Methanococcus vannielii SB: one gene and its partner. Each later gene encodes a partner of the first gene's protein in a complex. Links are inferred from orthologs where the notes say so. Each region holds a gene or a part of one and is shown on either strand. Other genes may lie near its edges. The genes, in order: MEVAN_RS06750 and MEVAN_RS02665.

Evidence for each region.
Region 2: the proteins of MEVAN_RS06750 (region 1) and MEVAN_RS02665 are in contact, whole or in part, in a crystal structure (PDB 2QMU), measured with the Saccharolobus solfataricus proteins. The link is inferred for Methanococcus vannielii SB from one-to-one orthologs. Residues at the interface, in WP_231918336.1 of Saccharolobus solfataricus: Met1, Leu2, Arg4, Leu5, Tyr6, Lys8, Leu9, Pro10, Ile106, Lys108, Lys109, Glu110, Lys111; in WP_009988771.1 of Saccharolobus solfataricus: Trp33, Pro65, Glu66, Gln148, Val151, Asp152, Val154, Ser155, Lys156, Ala159, Leu160, Tyr163, Arg164, Lys167, Ile180, Ile181, Pro182, Val183, Ser184, Leu186, His187, Ile189, Asn190, Asp192, Ser193.

Annotation. Positions count from the first base shown.
Region 1 is NC_009634.1:1,328,275-1,344,508, reverse strand. What follows is about bases 8,833-11,806. They hold MEVAN_RS06750 (translation initiation factor IF-2 subunit beta), read left to right. Parts: upstream 8,833-10,098; coding sequence 10,099-10,515; downstream 10,516-11,806. Other genes in these bases: MEVAN_RS06740 (homoserine kinase), read right to left, coding at 11,735-11,806; MEVAN_RS06745 (60S ribosomal export protein NMD3), read left to right, coding at 10,597-11,685; MEVAN_RS06755 (50S ribosomal protein L15e), read right to left, coding at 9,281-9,865; MEVAN_RS06760 (Eco57I restriction-modification methylase domain-containing protein), read left to right, coding at 8,833-9,145. Outside these bases: MEVAN_RS06795 (2-oxoacid:acceptor oxidoreductase subunit alpha), read left to right, coding at 1-738; MEVAN_RS06790 (thiamine pyrophosphate-dependent enzyme), read left to right, coding at 742-1,602; MEVAN_RS06785 (thioredoxin domain-containing protein), read left to right, coding at 1,739-3,802; MEVAN_RS06780 (N-glycosylase/DNA lyase), read left to right, coding at 3,822-4,580; MEVAN_RS06775 (rubredoxin), read left to right, coding at 4,661-4,798; hydrogenase maturation nickel metallochaperone HypA, read right to left, coding at 4,820-5,194; MEVAN_RS06765 (RNA-binding domain-containing protein), read right to left, coding at 5,194-5,655; more of MEVAN_RS06760, read left to right, coding at 6,020-8,832; more of MEVAN_RS06740, read right to left, coding at 11,807-12,643; MEVAN_RS06735 (outer membrane protein assembly factor BamB family protein), read right to left, coding at 12,771-13,745; MEVAN_RS06730 (beta/alpha barrel domain-containing protein), read left to right, coding at 13,896-14,822; MEVAN_RS06725 (hypothetical protein), read left to right, coding at 14,847-15,032; MEVAN_RS06720 (AIR synthase-related protein), read right to left, coding at 15,035-16,234. UniProt on the Methanocaldococcus jannaschii protein: eIF-2 functions in the early steps of protein synthesis by forming a ternary complex with GTP and initiator tRNA.
Region 2 is NC_009634.1:574,741-578,512, forward strand. The notes cover bases 3-2,828. They hold MEVAN_RS02665 (translation initiation factor IF-2 subunit gamma), read left to right. Parts: upstream 3-712; coding sequence 713-1,945; downstream 1,946-2,828. Other genes in these bases: MEVAN_RS02660 (30S ribosomal protein S6e), read left to right, coding at 157-513; MEVAN_RS02670 (DNA double-strand break repair nuclease NurA), read left to right, coding at 1,980-2,828. Outside these bases: more of MEVAN_RS02670, read left to right, coding at 2,829-3,044; MEVAN_RS02675 (helix-turn-helix domain-containing protein), read left to right, coding at 3,178-3,772. UniProt on the Methanocaldococcus jannaschii protein: eIF-2 functions in the early steps of protein synthesis by forming a ternary complex with GTP and initiator tRNA.

The DNA of each region.
Region 1 (16,234 bases):
GGCCAGGGTGAATTTCCAAGAATAATTTATGCACCCGGAAGTATTGAAGAAGCTTATTTTACAAGTCAACTTGCATTTAATATGGCAGATAAATATCAAGTTCCAGTTTTTGTTCTTTCTGACCAATATTTATCAGATACATACTACAATATTTCGGATTTAGAACTTAAACATATTAAAAAGGAAAATTACATCACCAAAACCGAAAAAGATTATAAACGGTACAGATTAAGCGATAGTCCAATATCAAAAAGAGGAATTCCCGGATATGGGGATGGAATCGTACTTTTGTGCGGTAACGAACATGATGAATTTGGCGATGTCACGGAAGATCCAAAACTCATAACTAAAATGGCAGAAAAACGAAATAATAAGATAAACTTAATTGAAAAAGATTCTATAATGCCAAAATTTTTTGGAAGCGATAACTACAAAAATTTAATTGTTACATGGGGTTCAACGTATTATCCCGTAAGAGATGCACTTTTAAAACTAGATTTAAAGGATACCGCACTTTTACACTTCAATCAAGTTTATCCGTTACCAAAAGAATCTGAAAAATATTTTAAAAATGCAGAAAAAATTATAAATGTTGAATTGAATTATTCGGGACAGTTTGGACAACTTTTAAAACAATTTTTTGGAATAAACATTCATTCAAACGTATTAAAGTACGACGGAAGAACTTTTTCTGTTGAAGACCTTTCAAAAAAATTAGAAGAAATTTTGAGGGGATAATTAATGAATAGTGAATCATTTGATAGAATTGGAAAAATAGACATTTCATGGTGCCCCGGTTGTGGGAACTTTGCCATAAGAAATTCGCTTACAAAGGCACTATCTGAACTATCGTTAAAACCAACTAATACGGCATTAATTTCGGGGATAGGGCAAGCTGGAAAAATGCCCCACCATATCTTAGTTAATGGATTTCATGCACTTCACGGTCGAGCAATTCCAACTGCAACTGCGGTAAAAGCAGTTAATCCAAATCTTACCGTTATTGCAGAAGGAGGGGATGGAGATATGTATGCAGAAGGAGGAAATCATCTAATTCATGCAATAAGAAGAAATCCCGATATTACAGTATTGATACATAATAACCAGATATATGGGCTTACCAAAGGACAAGCTTCCCCCACCACACTTATAAATACAAAAACTCCAACACAGCCTTTTGGAGTATTTGAAGAACCTTTAAACCCGATAGCACTTGCAATCTCTTTAAATGCATCTTTTGTTGCCCGTACCTTTTCGGGATATGTTGAAGAAACTAAAGAAATAATTAAACAAGCAATTAGCCATAAAGGTCTTTCAATTGTGGATATTTTTCATAACTGCCCCTCATTTAACAAAGTAAATACGGTATCATGGTATCAAGAAAATACTTATTTTATGTATGACCACGACCCACAAAATAGAAAAGAAGCGTTTAATAGGGCACTTGAAAACGAAAAATATCCTCTTGGAGTATTTTATATTTGTAAAAAACCCATATTTGAAGAAAAATTACCAGCATACGAAAAAAATAAAACTCCAATATGGAATAGGGAGCCTGTAGTTGAAAATATTGATAAAATAATCAATTCTAAAAAAGTATAAGATAAGACTAATAAATAATTTCTTTAATAAATAACTCCTTATTAATAAATAATTTCTTTTAATTTTTTTCGAGAGTTAAGTATATAGCAAGTTAAAAACAGATTTTTATTTGATAAATTTTTAATGGGGGAGTTATATGGTTAAAAACCGTCTTATCAATGAAAAATCACCTTATTTAAAACAGCACGCAAAAAACCCCGTTGACTGGTATCCTTGGGGCGAAGAAGCTTTTAAAAAAGCTAAATTAGAAAATAAACCAATATTTTTATCCATAGGCTATTCTACGTGTCACTGGTGCCATGTAATGGCCAAAGATTCTTTTGAAGATTTTGATGTTGCAGATACATTAAATAAAAATTTTATCTCAATTAAGGTCGATAGGGAAGAAAGGCCCGATCTTGACGACATATACCTGAAAACATGTCAGCTAATGACTGGAAGTGGAGGGTGGCCACTTACAATAATCATGACTCCGGATAAAAAACCATTTTTTGCAGCAACTTTTATTTCAAAAGAGCCCCGTTTTGGATCTCCCGGAATTATAGACCTTTTAGAAGGAATTTCAGAATTATGGGCAATCAAACATGATGAAATCGTTAAAAGATCAGATGAAATATTAATTCATTTAGAAAATATTTCAAAAACAACTTCTAAAGGAAAATTAGATGAAAAATTACTTGAAAAAGCATTTTTACAGCTTAAAGAAATATACGATAAAAATTACGGGGGTTTTGGCGTTCCAAAATTTCCAACTGCCCATTTAATAATATTTCTTATAAAGTACTGGAAAAAGACTGGAAACGATGAAGCACTTGAAATGGCAATAAAAACGCTTGATAAAATGAAAATGGGCGGAATTTATGACCATATAAGTTACGGGTTTCACAGATATGCTGTTGACGAAATGTGGAAACTTCCGCACTTTGAAAAAATGCTCTATGATCAAGCGCTTATTTCTATGGCATACCTTGAAAGCTACCGTGCAACCAGAAATGAAGAACATAAAAAAATAGTGTCAGAAGTATTTGAATATGTTTTAAAAGTATTAAAATCCCCTGAAAAAGCCTTTTACTCTGCTGAGAATGCAGAAAGTGAAGGGATTGAAGGAAAATTCTACACGTGGAACATTACCGAAATAGACCAGATTTTAAGAAATTCTGAAAATAATATTTTTAAAAAAGTATATAATATCAAACCTGAAGGTAATTACCTTGGAGAATCAACTGAAGCTACAAACGGAACCAATATTCTTTACATGGAACGTTCAATCCAAGAAATTGCATCAGAAATGGAGATGTGGCCCGAAGAAGTTGACCAAATACTTGAAAAAGCAAGAAAAAAGCTTTTAGATGCGCTTGAAAATAGGAAGAGACCTTCAAAAGATTATAAAATACTTGCAGACTGGAATGGACTCATGATTGCTTCACTTTCAAAAGCGGGCCGGATTTTTAAAAATGAAGAGTATATCAAAGCTTCAGAAGATGCTATGTCATTTTTACTCTCAAAAATGGTTATAAATGAAAAATTGTACCATAGCTACATTGAAAACGAGTTAAAAGTTCCAGGTTTTCTTGATGATTATGCATTTATTACTTGGGGATTAATTGAACTTTATTTTGCAACATTTAATATAGAATACCTAAAAAAAGCCCGGGATTTTGCTGAAAAGACTTTGGAACTATTTTGGGAGGACGGAGGATTTAATTTTGCTTCAAAAGAAGTTAACGACAATATTTTTAAAGTAAGAAACATTTATGATGGCGCAATTCCGTCTGGAACTTCTATAATGGCATTAAATCTTTTAAAGTTGTCGCATATTTTAAGAATTGATAAATACCATGAAAAAGTATATGAATTATTTGAAAATTCTGCTGAAAAAATTTCAAAATCGCCATTTACGTATTTACAAATGCTCTCGGCATATAATTTTGATAATGACCCAACTGATGTATCGATTGTTGGCGATTTAGAAAATAAGACGACTAAAGAAATTATTGACGAAATAAATAGAGTATACCGGCCAAATATGTCACTATTATTCATACCTTCCGATTCAGAACGGTTAAAAAAACTTGAGAAAATAGCAAGTTTTGTAAAGGAATATCCAACGTCAAAAGACCCTGTTGTTTACATTTGTAAAAAAGACTCTTGCTTAAATCCTGAAACGAATCCCTCCCAAATACTTAATTTGTTAAGATAAAAATCATTTAGTTGAAATTATGGAAAATTTAGAAAAAATAAGAAAAATCAAAGAAGTATTTAATAGTCTTGATGTAAATTTCGCACGTGAAATGGAAGAAAACGTTGATTTACAGTATTTTGTACTTAAAAATTTGAAAAAATCGATAAAAAGTGACGAAATTTTTATAAAGCTTATTTTAATAAACTCACTTGTTAGTTACCAATTAGGTACAACAGGCGAACTATGGTGGAAGGAATTTTCAGATTATTGGTCAAAACATGATTTTGAACCATCAAACCTTTTAAAAGAATATATTAAATTTTTAAGAGGGTCTAAAGGTAATAAAAGACTTTTAGATACTAAAACAAAACGAATTGAAAAGATTTTCCCGTTTTTAAACGGATTAACTATTCAAAACTTTGAAGATTACTATCAAAATATGGAATATTTGCTCTTAAAAATTTCAAAAGAATTAAACTCTAAAAAAGAGTCTAAAACGATAGTTTTTGCCGTTAAAATGTTTGGATACGCTGGAAGAATAGTTTTTAATAAATTTATACCCTATCCAATGGAAATACAAATACCAAAAGACTCCAGAATTGAAAATTACACTAAAAAACTTACAGATGAAGACCCTGTAGTTTTTTGGGGGAAAATTTCAAAAGAGTCCAATATACCCCCATTACACCTAGATTCGATAATATGGCCCGCATTAGGAAGAAATTTTGATAATAAAAGCCTTTTAAATACTTTTGGGAAAAAGTCAGAATTGGTATTTAAACTTGTCGATATTTAATGACATAGTAAATATATAAGGTATAAAATACAATATTTCTTTGAATTTTAAATTACATTTAATTAAATGGAGGGATTTTTATGGCAATATGGAAATGTACGATTTGTGGTTATGAGTATAATGAAGAAAAAGAGGGTAAAAAATTTTCTGAACTCCCTGACGACTGGAAATGTCCACTTTGTGGCGCTAAAAAGGACGCATTTGTCCAAAAAAAATAATTTAATTTTTTTAATATAAAATCAGTCGTCAAATTCGATTATTGCATTTTTAATATTGAATTCTTTTCCACCTTTAATTCTAACATTCATACTTCCGCATTTTGGACATTTTGCCTCTAATTCATCAGTTACTTCCAAAATTCCTAAAAACCCGCAATTTAAACACGAAATTTTCGGTTTTATCATTTCAGTATTTAAAACTGCATTTTTACAAAGCGTATTTTCAGCAATAACTTCAAATGCAAATTTTAACTGTTCAAAACTTATCAAGGTTAAATCGCCAATTTCAAGATTAATTTCTGAAACTCCTGTGACCTTTTTTCCAAGAGATTCCTGTTCTTTTAAAACTTCAAGTATTGAATTTAAAATTGATGTTGCATAGGAAAGTTCGTGCATTAAAATACACCCCTATTTTCAAGTCTTTTTAAAACTTCCTGCCTTACTTTTTCTTCTTTTCCAGAAGGCGTAAAAATTTTGAAATTTACAACTATTCTAACCGTGTCATCGCCATCTAATAGCTTACATTCACCTAAACACGCTTTTTGTTTATCGAATCTTAAATAAAGTTTATTTTTTTCTATCCTTAAATCCAAGTCATCTTTTATTTTATTAATATTTCTTTCATCAGTTTTTAAAAGGTCAATTACGTATTCAAAAACAAGTCTTGCTTTTTTTCCTTCAACAGTTATAGTGTGTATTTCAATAGGATTTCCAAAATTGCCCTCTGTTTCTACTGTTTCCGCAATAATATCAGTTTCATTAATTATTTCGGGTAAAAAAAAGGATAAAGTATCTAAAACCTTTTCTTCATCTTCTGTCGCATTTTGAATCGTAGATATTGTTACATTATTTACCATTTCATAAACACCTTTTTGTGTTAAATCCGTATAAATCGACATTTACCATTACTATATAAACAAAATATATTAAAAATATACCGTAGGCAGTAACTTTATCAAGAACTGAAATTTACCTCTAAAATGAAGAAAAATTAAAACTCTACAATAAAGAATCTAAGGAACTAGGATTTAATAGTTTTCAGTGGATTCATCAAATTTTCAAATTGATAAAAAATTTAAAATCATCGAAATGTGTACTTTAAAATTTAACATTTAAAGAAATTAATCTAGGTTATAAAAATTAACCGGCTGTATTTTAATATAATTTAATCCATATTTTAAACTCAAATTAAATCAATTTCTAATTAACGAGGGGTTTTTGATGGAACATATCCTAATTAACAAGAATGTTTTAAAAGAAAAATTAGAAAAATTTGAATTATCTGATATTTTAAATTTAAACGAAAAAAGAACGATTTTAAACAAATGGATAACTGAAATAGAAGATAAAGGGATAGAAACTATTAAAGAGGAAGCCTTACAGGGCTTATTTTTAGGGGAAATTTTTGGAACGGTTTTAAACTATATTTCAAGAATAGGAAATACAGAATGGAATTTAGAATATGAACAAAAAACAAAAGTAGACAGCAAAAAAGCAGATGGTGCTTTAGGGTTTTTTGAAAGTGAAGTAGGGGGAGGAGACATTCACGCAGTAATAGAACTAAAAGATGGAAAAACCAATTTAGACTTAAAACAAAATAGGAAAGATGACAAAAGAACCCCGATAGAACAGGCTTTTGATTATGCCGCAAAATCTGGAAAAAATTGTAAATGGGTAATAGTTTCTAACTTTAAGGAAATCAGGCTCTATAATTATGTAAATACTAGAATGGAAGAATATCATTTATTTGACATTGCAGAACTTAAAAATGATGATAAATTTAAGGAATTTTACTATTTATTAAATTTTGAAAACTTAATTTCTAAAACTGGCGACTCTAAAACTGAAAAACTGTGTTCTGAAACAGTATTGCATCAAGAAGCAATTACTAAGAAGTTTTATACGGAATATAAAATCATTAGATTAAAGTTATTCGAAACGTTAAAAGCCAATAATCCCGAAAAAGATGAAATATTTTTACTCGAAAAAACGCAAAAACTCCTCGATAGATTTTTATTCGTATTTTTTGCAAGAGGTAAAGGAATTTTGCCTTCGGATATCATCGATAGGGTGGAAAAAACTGCTAAAACTGAATTTTCAATGCCACGTTGGCAATTGTATAAATTCCTCTTTGATAACATAGACTCAGGTCATGAAAATAACGGAATTTTTGCATACAATGGGGGACTATTTAAGAAAGACGCAGAATTAGACAGTTTAAATGTTTCAGATGATATTTTTAAAGAAATTGTTAAGCTATCCACTCACGATTATGAGGGAGATTTGAACGTAAATATATTGGGACATATATTTGAACAGTCTATTTCAGACCTTGAAGAAATAAAGGCATCAGTTAGCGGGGAAGAATTCGATAAAACGAAAGGTAAAAGAAAAAAAGACGGTGTATATTATACGCCAGAATATATAACAAGATATATTGTAGAACAAGCTATTGGCGGTTGGCTTGAAGATAGGAAAAAAGAGATTGAAAACAAAATAAATGAAGAAATTGCTAAAAAAATAGAAAACAAGAATACTAAAGACGGAAAATCTAAAACTTGGAAACCAAAAGAATATTTTACCGACGTATCTACCGAACAGTTGCAAAAAGATCGTTTAAAAGATGGTATTCACCTTGGAACTAACACTCAATCGAATTATTCCCTTAAAGCATGGCAAGAATATAAAGAAATTCTAAAAAATATAAAAATACTTGACCCTGCATGTGGTTCTGGAGCTTTCTTAATTCAAGCTTTAAATTATCTTGTAAAAGAAGGAAATCAAGTTAATAAGATTATATCTTATTTACAGGGGGGAACTACTGCATTATTTAACTTAAAAGCGGATATTTTAAGAAATAACCTTTACGGTGTAGATTTAAATGCCGAATCTGTCGAAATTACAAAACTTTCTTTATGGCTTAATTCCGTTGAAAAGGGGGAAAAATTAACCGCACTTGATAATAATATCAAATGTGGAAACTCTTTAATTGATGATATGAATGTTGCAGGAGATAAAGCGTTTAAATGGGAAGAAGAATTTAAAGAAATCATTGAAAACGGTGGTTTTGACGTTGTTATAGGTAACCCGCCTTATGGTGCTAAATTAAGTACGGTAGAACAAAATTATCTGATAAATAAGTATATTCAAGGAGGTGGTGAAACTGTCATCTCTTTTTTAAAATTTTCATACGGCACTATAAAAAATGGAGGATATCTCGGATTTATTATTCCAAAATCGTTTATATTTTCATCCAATTATCAAAGTATTCGTTCATATTTAAAAGAAGACATTTTTGAAATTGTAGATTGTAAAAAAGTATGGGACGAAGTAAAATTAGAACAATGCATTGTTGAGTTGAAAAAGAATTCCGAAACTAGATCATACCATACTTCAGTACTGAATAAACCTATAATAAATAAGATTGGAGTCATTGATAAATCAACTTTTGAAAAATATGGATTTTTTTTGAATAACGTTTCAAATCAAGAATTAAATATTGCGGACAGAATGAATAGTTTTGATCATTTCTTAAATGATATCTCACGTAACAGTAGGGGAGGACTATTTCAAAAATACATATCTGAAACTGGCGACTACCGAGTATTAGGCGGGGCCGAAATTCAAAGACACGGTATTGTTGGAATTAAAGGAACAGTTGGAAAAAAATACGTTGAAAATGATGAAAAATCTATTATTTATGAAAATAGTGTTTTAGTTCAAAGAATTGTTGCACATATTACAAAACCAATGGATCATATAAAAATTACGGCATGTATCCCTAAGGGGTGCGATTATAGAATCGTTGATACAATAAATCAAATTGTTGTAAAACCCGAAGTATCCAATAAATTAATTTGGTTATTATTAAATTCAAAATTAATAAATTGGTATGCATATCGATTTATTTTTGCAAAAGCAATTCGTACAATGCAGTTTGATAATCCCGTCACTTCAAGAATTCCAATACCAAAAATATCACCCGAAAAGCAGGCACCATTTATTGAAAAAGCTGATTTAATGTTAAATTTAAACAAAGAATTCCAAAAGAAAAAGAAAGATTTTTTTAAAATTCTAAAAGTAAGTCTAAATTTAAATGAAATTTCTAAAAAATTAGATTCATTTAACGAAATAGAATTTAATGACTTTGTAAAAGAACTTAAAAAACAGAAAATAACTATTCCTAAAAAAGACATTCCAGAATACAGCGAAATATTTGAAGAATACAGAAAAGAATTAAATAATTTACAAGATAAAATCAATAAAACCGATTCAGAAATAGATAAAATGGTCTTTGATTTGTACGAACTTACAGAAGAAGAAAGAAAATTAGTTTTAAATAGTTAATATCTATTTTAATAATTCTTTAATTATTAAAAAATCAATTAAAATAAATATTGCAAAAACTGGTTTAAATAACTTTGAAAGTATTGAAAAATTAAAACGAATAAAAAAGAGATATTATGTATTATTAAATAATAATTATTTTGTCTTTTTGCCGTTAGCTCTTACACTTGGCCTTGCTTTTTCAGCACCCTTACCTTTATACATCAATCCTCTTCCCTTCTTACCTGCAGAAGTTAAACCTCTGTTTGCTCTTCCTTTCTGATTTCCATTTGAAAGCCATGCATAGGTTTTGTCGTTTTTGATTGATGGGTGGCATGGGTCAATTAAGATAACTTCGTACCATTTTTGTTTTCCATCTTGCCCTACCCAGTATGAGTTTAAAGCTTCCATGTTAGGGTATTTTTTTGCAGCTCTTTCTTCAGCAATTCTTTGGATTGATTTAGCCATTGTAATTTTATTAACACCGAGTGTTGAAGGTTTTTTGGAGTGTTGTGGTCTTGGTTTTCTTAAACCTCCTCTTCTAACACTTACTCTTACAACGACAACTCCTTGTTTTGCCTTGTATCCTAAGTTTCTTGCTCTATCAATTCTTGTAGGTCTCTCAATTCTTACAACTGAAGGTTCTTTTCTCCATGTTTGCATTCTTGCCCACAATAATTCCTTAACGTATGAATTAGCAGGTACTTTCCATGCTTCTTTTACATAAGTATACATGCTCATGTTATCACTTAAGTTTTGTTTGTCTTTACTGTTTATGGGTTCAGCTAAATCGCTACACGCCCTACGGGAATACACCCGTCACTAACCTGCTAGTATAACCTAGCTTAACATTATGTATCAGGACAACTATATTAATTTAACGGCAAGTATATAAATAATGGACTAGAAAACACATTTACAAATTGTTTACTTTTTTACAATTGTCTATTTTGTAACTTAAATTTGGTGAAAACATGGTCGATTACTTCGATTACAAAGAATTATTAAAAAGAGCGAGATCACAACTTCCAGAAGTAGTATTCAGTGATGTAAGGTTTGAAATTCCATCCGCAGACAGTTTTGTGGAAGGAAATAGAACCATTATTAAAAATTTCAAGGATATTGCAAAATTCATGGAGCGGGATACTCACGAGTTTGCAAAATTCGTAATGAAAGAACTTGGTACTGCTGGAGACATGGAAGGAAACAGGTTAATACTACAAGGTAAGTTTGGATGGAGAATGGTAAATGAAAAAATCCAAAACTATGTAAACGAGTATGTTTTGTGTCCAGAATGCGGAAAACCCGACACAAAAATTATCAAAGAAGGAAGAATACACTTCTTAAAGTGTACTGCTTGCGGTGCAATGAAACCATTGAAATCATTATAAAACTCTTTTTCTTTTTAACCTGAATTTTACATTACCCTAGTTTTTTATTATTTTAAAGACTAATTTTATTTGGTGATTATTATGAAAGGACTCTGTTACCGTTGCGGTCATGAAGACGAACTTTTAGAAGGACTATGTAAGATTTGCTATACTCATGTAAATCCACTTATGGAGATAAATGAGGAGGTTCATGTTGAAGTATGCCATATGTGTGGCTCATATAAAAGAAGACTTTGGCAAGACCCTCAAAAAAAAGAAACTTACGAAGTTTTAGAGGAAATTGCTTATTTTGGAACAAAGGATAATTTAAAAAAATCAAATAAGAGTATTGAAGTTGATATAATAGTTCAAGAGCCAAAACAGCTTCCGGGCGGAAAACGGTCAAGGGTTGAAATTCCTGTAGTTGTATTCGCTCAAGGAAAGCTTGTTGGTGAGGATAATGAAAGGGAAGAAGAAAAAAAAGTTACAGTTTATTTAGATATGGTTCAATGTCCAAGATGCTCAAGATGTATGTCAAATTATTATGAAGGAACGCTACAAGTCCGTGCAATGAATAGATTCTTAAATGAAGAAGAAAAAAAAGAACTCGACTTGTTTGTAAGGGATGAAGCTGAAAGAAGATTAAATAAAGATAGAATGGCATTTATATCAAAATTTATATCTCAAAAAGAAGGTTTAGATTACCAAATGGGTTCAATGGGTGCAATTAGAAACATTGCTGGAGCTATAAAGGCACAATACGGCGGAAAATCAATTGAAACTGCAAAACTCGTTGGTGTTGAAAAAGATACTGGAAAAGACCAGTATAGAATTACTGTTGCAGTTAGAATTCCAGAATTTAAGCTTGGAGATATTTTAGAATATGCCAAAAAATTATATGTTGTTTCTTCGGTTAATGAGGTTAAAGTTTATTTAAACCCTATTGAATCAGGCGATAAAATCTCTTTAACTTGGAATGATGTCGAAAAAGAAGTAAAACTGATTAAAAAAGCTACTGACTGCGATACTGCAACTGTAATTTCCGTAAGTTCAGAAGTTATTATTGCAATGGATGATTTAAATTATGAGATTTATGAATATGATAATAATCTTGAAAATGTTATCGAAGGAGATAAAATTCGAATATTTAAAAATGAAGAGATAAATAGGGTTTTACAGGTTTTAAATTAACTTTAAAAAATAAAAATAAGGAAAAAATAAAAATAAAGATTTTATGATGTTATTCTATTTCTTCAATGTAACATCCAAGGCCAACTCTAGTATAGTAAACTGGGCAGTTATACACTTCCTTAAATATATTTTTTATATCAATTACGTGTTCTTTTTTAGGTATTGCAATAATTGCAGGTCCTGAACCACTAATCGTTACCCCGTATACTAAATCTTTTAACTTTTCTTTTATTTCTAAATAACCGGTAATTAATTGGGCCCTACAAGGCTCAACTACTGCATCTTTTGACATGTATTGTCCAAACAAGTCTAAATCGTTATTATATAATGCATAAATCATTCCTGCGGCTTTTCCAACGTTATTTACCATGCTTTTCATTGGAACCTCCTTTGGAAGAATTTCTCTTGCAGATTTTGTACTTACTTGTATATTTGGTAGTGCAACAATTACATCAATTTCTACAGGTATATGCAATACTTCTAAAGGTTCATAGTTAGTAGTAAGGGTAAATCCCCCAAATATTGCTGGAGCAACATTATCTGCATGAGGTGCACCTGCTGCAACAGCTTCACCAAGAGAAGCGTATTTCACAAGGTCTAATTTTGATAGTTTAAGTTCAAAAAGTTCATTTAATCCAAAAGCAACTCCGGCACACGATGCAGAACTACTTCCAAGGCCACTTCCGGGTTTTATTCCCTTTACTATATGAATATGAATTCCTGATTCTATTTTAAAATCTTCAATCATTTTTTTGGCAACTACTCCTGCAGTATTCTCTTCAACATTTGTTGGAATTTCTTCTGCTTTTTCTCCCTCTAATGTGATTTTAATTCCAAATTCGTCTACTTTTTCAATAGTAACTATGTCATAAGGTTTTGAAAGGGCAATTCCAAAAATATCGTAACCCGGGCCTAAATTTGCAGACGTTCCAGGAGCGCATACTTTTACTTTTTTCATGATACCACCAAATACTCTTAATAATATTAATCGTAAACCTTTAAGTAAAATACATATAAAAAAGCTTAGTTTTATAAATATTAAAAAATTATGAAATATTTCTAATAAAATAGATATTATAACATAATTATAAACCATTTAAAAGAGCGTAAAGCTTCCCGTTTCTAGAACCGAAGTATATAGTTCCATCTTCATCAATTACTGGGGAAGATACTATCCAGTTTTCAGTATCAAAATTCCATTTTTTAGTTCCGTCAGGATTTATGGCATATAAATTACCATCATATGAACCAAAATAGATTGTACCATCTTTTCCAATTGCGGGAGAAGATTCAATTCGCTTTTTTGTACTAAATCTCCATTTTTCTGTTCCGTCAGGATTTATGGCATATAAATTACCATCAAGAGATGTTACATATATTGATTCATCATTTGAAATAGCAGGTTTTGAAACTACCCAGTACCCCGCATAAAAGTTCCATTTTTCTGTTCCGTCAGGATTTACTGCATAAACCTTATCTGAACCAAAATAGATTGTACCATCTTTTCCAATAGTAACTTGGGACACTACGGAGTCATTTGTTTTAAATCTCCATTTTTCTGTTCCGTCAGGATTTATGGCATATAAATGTTCGTCATTTGAACCAAAATAGATTGTACCATCGTTATATACAACTGGAGTTGAATAAATCGACTTTCCCGTTTTAAATCTCCATTTTTCTGTTCCGTCAGGATTTATGGCATATAAATTACCATCAAGAGATGATACATATAAAACATTGTTAAATATTGTAAAATCCGACAAAATTGCTTTTTCAGTTTTAAAAATCCATTTTTTAGCCCCTTTTGGACTTACTGCATAAACCTTATCTGAACCAAAATAGATTGTACCATCTTTTCCAATTAACGGTTTACATTCTATTACTTCACCAGATTTAAATGACCAGTGTATTGTTCCATCAGGATTTACTGCGTAAAGACATTTATCGCTTGAACCAACGTATACAGTCCCCTTTTCATCGAAATTGGGACTCGAATCTATACTTTTTCCTATAATAAATTCCCATTTTAAAATATTTCCATGTTCGCCCCCACGAAACATGTTATTCACCTACCCCATTTTTAATATGTATGCCTTCTTATGTTAGTAACATATATAATAATTTTTATTTAAGTTTTTAAAATAAATATAAAGAAGTTTAAACCAGAACAGATAATATAGTTAGCATTCAAAAATAGGGAGGGAATTTTCATGATTAAGAAATTAAAAAATACGGATATAATAGTTCCCTTGGAAACCCCAAAATCCATGTATGACGAATATATAAAAAATTACCTTGAAATTACCAAAAATACCGGTAAATTAATGCTTTTTGCGGGAGACCAAAAAATTGAGCACCTTAATGACGATTTTTACGGCGAAAATATTTCAATAGATGATTCAGACCCTGAGCATTTATTCAAAATTGCAGCTAATTCTAAAATCGGAGTATTTGCAGCACAGCTTGGATTAATATCTCGCTATGGAAGAGATTACAGTGGTGTAAACTATCTTGTTAAATTAAATTCTAAAACTAATATCGTAGAAACTGAGCAAAAAGACCCTTTAAGCTGTGCTTTATTAAGTGTAGCCGATGTTTTAGAGTTTAAACAGAATTCTGGACTGAATATACTTGGAATAGGGTATACAATATACCTTGGAAGTGAATTCGAGTCAATAATGCTTTCTGAAGCTTCAAAAATAATATACGAAGCCCATAAAAATGGCTTTGTAGTTGTACTCTGGGTTTATCCAAGGGGAAAAGCCGTTAAAAATGAAAAAGACCCCCATTTAATTGCAGGGGCCGCAGGAGTTGCTTCATGCCTTGGAGCAGATTTTGTAAAGGTAAATTATCCTAAAGGGGAAAATCCTGAAATATTATTTAAAGAAGTAGTTATGGCCTCAGGAAGAACAAAAGTAGTATGTGCAGGTGGAGGAAGTAAAAGTCCTGAAGAATTTTTAAAGGAGCTTTATAACCAAATCCATGTTTCAGGAGCGTTTGGAAATGCTACTGGCCGTAATATACATCAAAAACCATTAAATGAAGCAGTAAATATGTGTAATGCAATTTATGCAATAACTATTGAAGATAAATCTGTTGAAGAAGCTTTAAAAATATATAACGGGAATATGAAGTAAAATAATAAATTAGGGTGGTTTAATTTGGATATGGATGTAATACTTGGATTAATAGATACTCTTGAAAAAAAAGGAGTTGGACTGCAACTGTCTGTTGAAAGTAAAAAAACAGTTGAAATTTCCATAAAGAATAAAAATATCGATATTAATATTGTAGAACCTTCAAAAATTGGAAAATTAATAAAAGAACTAAATATAAATAAACCATAATTCTAATCTTTTTTAATAATATCATTTACGATATAATTTTTCTTTTCTATTGCCATATCGCACGTTTTTTTAACTTTTTCTTTCATTTCTTCAAAATCATCTGGTTTTTGTTCCCCTATGATTTTTTTAACAGGAGTATATGCAGCCTCCCTAAACTTTGGAATTAATGGTTCAGTTTTTCCTTCTTTTGTAATTAAATAACTGGTATTTCCTTCTTTTACTATTCCAATTTTTTTTGCCCCAGTTTTTTCCATAATTTCGGCAGAATTTTCGTTTGGAGCTATTATTAAAAGACTATCTATTGAAACTCCTAAGGGGTCAATATTTAACTCTTCAAGCATTTTAAGCACTTTTGGATTTATAAGGCTATAAACATCTTCTTTAATAATTTCAAGGGAAACTTTTGCAGTATTTGATATTTCGTATGCATCTCCCCTTAAACCGCCGTTTGTAACATCTGTCATTACGTGAACGTATTTTAAAAGGTCATTTTCAATTAAACTTTTACACGCTTTTAAAAAATCAACGTTTATTGTTTCCCCTATAACGTCAAACATTCCATAGTAAAGTGCCGTTGTTGAAATGGTTCCTCCACCGCTCCCTTCTGTCATTAAAATTACGTCCCCAACCTCTGCTCTTTTTCTTGCTGTAGGCTCCCCTTTTTCAATTACACCTATTGCACCAACTGCACTTACCATTCTATCCCCTAGTACCATGTCTCCTCCAACCCTTAATGTACTTCCTGCAACTAGCGGAACGGAAACAGCTTCAGAGACTGCGCAAATACCCGAAGTATAATCAAATATCTTTGAAACATCCCCATCATCTGCAAGGTGAATATCACTAATTAATGCAACTGCATCTGCACCCATAACATAAACATCCCTTAAAGCAGCTCTTGCAACGTGAAAACCTGCTAAAAACGGAAAATCACTGAGTCTTGAGTGTGTGCCGTCAATTGCAACTACAACGTGTTCTGCTTTTGCCCTAACTACTCCTGCGTCGTCTTGATCAGTACTATCAACTTCGGTTTTTTGTTTAGTACTTTCAATAATTCTCGCAATTTCGCGGTGTACAAAAAAATCCCCCTGCCCCCTACTTCCAACGCCCATTTTACCCATTGTAATTCCAGAATTAGGGCAGTCTAATATATATTTCAAAGCATTGTCCTTTGAATCATGGTATTTTTCAGTCGTTTTAAC
Region 2 (3,772 bases), 760 kb from region 1 along the record:
AAGTAATAAGAAAGAGACGGGAATCTAGGAAACTTTTGAAAAACACATTTTTAGAGATTTTTTGCGGCTATGTAAGTTGAAAAACTTTGTATAACGTAGCTTTTGTATTCAATACTAACTAAAACACAAAAACGAATCAGAAAAAGAGGTAAAATCATGGCATTTAAAGTTGTTGTTGCTGACCCTAAAGCGGGAAAATCATACCAATATGAAATAGACGGAAACGAACTATTAGGTAAAAAAATTGGCGATGAAATAAACGGTTCAATCGTTGGTTTAGAAGGATATAAATTAAAAATTACCGGTGGAGCAGACAAATGTGGTTTTGCAATGAGACATGATATTCACGGCGCTATGAAAATGAGAGTCTTATTAAGAGAGGGGCCAGGATACAACCCAAAAGAAAGCGGTATTAGAAGAAGAAAAAGTTTAAGAGGAAATACGATTTCAAAAGACATCGTATTGATAAATACGAAAGTTTTAGAATATGGGCAAACTCCAATTGGCGAATAATTTCTTTTTTTCTTTTTAATCAATATTCTTTTTTGTAGATTATATATATCTATATAAAGTATTAGTTATAGAGTGACTATATCTTTTTTGTAAAATCTGAGTTTTACAAAATCTACAAAAACGCTGTTTTTGTTTGGTGATATTATTTTCAATTTACCGTTAAATTGATTTAAGTTATAAAACTGTGCGAGGGATAATTATGGTGGCATCTAATCAATCTGAAGTAAATATAGGTATGGTTGGTCACGTAGACCATGGAAAAACGAGTTTAACTAGAAAATTAACCGGTGTTTGGACAGATACCCATAGTGAAGAGTTAAAAAGAGGAATTTCAATAAGACTTGGGTATGCTGACTGCGAAATAAAAAAGTGTGAAAGCTGTAACGAACCTGAATGTTATACTGTAGATAAAAAATGCGACTGCTGTAGTGGGAAAGTTGAAACTTTAAGAAAAATATCCTTTGTAGATGCTCCCGGACACGAAACACTGATGGCTACAATGCTTTCAGGAGCATCTTTAATGGATGGTGCAATTTTAGTTATTGCTGCTAGTGAAGAGTGCCCACAACCTCAAACAAAGGAGCATTTAATGGCACTTGATGCACTCGGTGTTAAAAATATACTCATTGTGCAGAATAAAATTGACCTCGTAACTGAGGAACAGGCTGTTGAAAACTATGAACAGATCCAAAAGTTTACAAAAGGAACCGTTGCAGAAAAAGCACCAATTATTCCAGTTTCAGCCCACCATGGGGCAAACCTTGACGTGCTTTTAAAAGCAATTCAAGAGTTTATTCCAACTCCAAAAAGAGATGAAACAGTATCTCCAAGACTCTATGTTGCAAGGAGTTTTGATGTAAATAAGCCAGGTTCAGAAATTAAAGACTTAAAAGGCGGAGTTATCGGCGGAAGTATTATTCAAGGAATTTTAAAAGTTGGCGATGAAATCGAGATAAGGCCGGGTAGTAAGGTAGTTGAAGGAAATAAAACCAAATGGGTTCCAATCATTACAAAAATCATATCACTTGGTGCAGGTAGTAAAAAATTAAAAACTGCACTTCCAGGGGGATTAATTGGAGTTGGAACCGAATTAGACCCTAATTTAACGAAATCAGATGCATTGAGTGGAAGTTTAGCAGGAATTCCCGGAACACTTCCTGAAACGTTAGAAAAAATAACTATTAGGCCACAACTACTCGAAAGAGTTGTAGGTTCTCAAGATGAACTTTTAATAGAGCCTTTAAAAACCAATGAAGTCTTAATGTTAAACGTTGGAACATCAACAACAGTTGGAGTAACCGTTTCAGCAAAAGCAGAAAAGGTAGAAATAAAACTAAAACTTCCAGTATGTGCTGATTCAGGCGATAGGGTTGCAATTAGCAGAAAAATAGGGTCAAGATGGAGATTAATCGGATATGGAATAATATTATAATTTTTTATTAAAATTATACTATTTTGGTGTTTTAATGGACTTTTCAACCTTAATTCAGAAAAAGGAGAAAGTAGTTTCAAAAATTCAAAATATAAATTTTAACCATGATCATTCCAAATACTGGATTGAATCGCTATTTATCCATAAATCCGACATGAAATTTTCTGGAGGAGATGGCAGTTTTAATAAAATAGACTATATTAACTACTGCTTATACCTAACTGGAGCTGTTTCATACTGTCAAAGCGTTGGCGGAACTATTGAAAAGTCTGTTTCAGCATTTGATGGAGATATTATCCTTCCATATAAGTACGTTCAAAATCGTTTAAGCCGTTACATGTTAAATACGGAATTAAAGGTTGCATTATCTAATTTAATAAAAAGTGAAATAGATTACTACCTTTATGACGGTTCACTATATTCTTTTTTAGTCCAAACTAATAATCACATGACAGTCAATGGAAAAAAGCTTGAAGAAACTATTTTTGATTATTATAAGGAATATTCTCGTATTATACGATCCAAAATCTTTGAAGAGATTACCTCTGGATGCATAAGTTCAGCAGTAGACATTTCATTTGAAAATTCCCTGAATGAAGAGCAGAAGATTGCACTTGAACAGCTTGAATATTTAATACTATTATCTGAAATTACAAAATATCAAAAAAAAATGGTTGGAATTGCGAAAACTTCTAAAATGAATATTTATTTTGAAAATGCACTTATTCCTGATTTAGCATTATTTTCAAGGTGTAAAAAATCAGGATATTCCATTCCTGTAGACTTGATATCTGAAAAAGTAAATAAAAACTTTTATAAGAATGTCGATTACTTCAAAAAATTTGGAATTGACCTTAAAAATTTATATTACCAGTTTGTAAAACTTGAAGACAACAGCGGAATTTTATGTGCAACTTCCTTTGAAAAGCTAGATGAAACATTTTATTCGAATTTAAAAGAAATATCCGTTTCAGGTTATCCATACATATTAAAAAAATCACACGAAAACGTGAAAATTGAAAATTCAGATGTTTTAAAATTTGCTAGACTTCTTGGGATATATGAAGAGTCCGATAGAGATTCAAATTTAAAATTTTAAAAGTTTAAAATTTTAAATAAAACTAATTTTTAAAGATATTTTATTTATTAGATTTTATTTATTCGGCATATATCGAATAAGATTATATTTTAAATCGAAATATTTATATAATGATTAAGCATTATATTGGGCCATGGAAAGAATAGCGATACACATAATGGGAGAAATCGTTTTATCCGATGACATTGGAAAAGCGATGAAAAAATGGAGAGAAATGTTTGGGATACCACAGATAGAAACTGCAAGATACCTAGATGTTTCCCCTTCAGTTATAAGCGACTATGAAGTCGGTAGAAGAAAAAATCCCGGGGTAAATATCGTAAAAAAATATGTTTATGCACTCCTTGAAATTGATAAAGAAAGGGGCGGGCATACAATAAAAGCATTAAATAAAGTTTTAAACCCTACCTCAATGAAAGCAATTCTCCAGATAAAAGAGTATCAAAATCCAACAGGAATTAAAGATTTAATTTCAATTATCGATGGAAAAATTGTTTGTGGTGAAAATAACACTAATTACCAAATATTTGGGCATACCGTCGTAGATAGTGTCAAAGCAATTTTAGAAATGAACGGCCAAGACTTTTTAAACCTTTATGGCTGGACTACTGAACGAGCACTAGTTTTTACAGAAGTTTCTGCAGGAAGGAGCCCGATGGTTGCCATTAGGGTAAGTAATATCAAACCAAGGGTTGTTATTTTTAATGGAGTTTCCGAACTTGATAAAC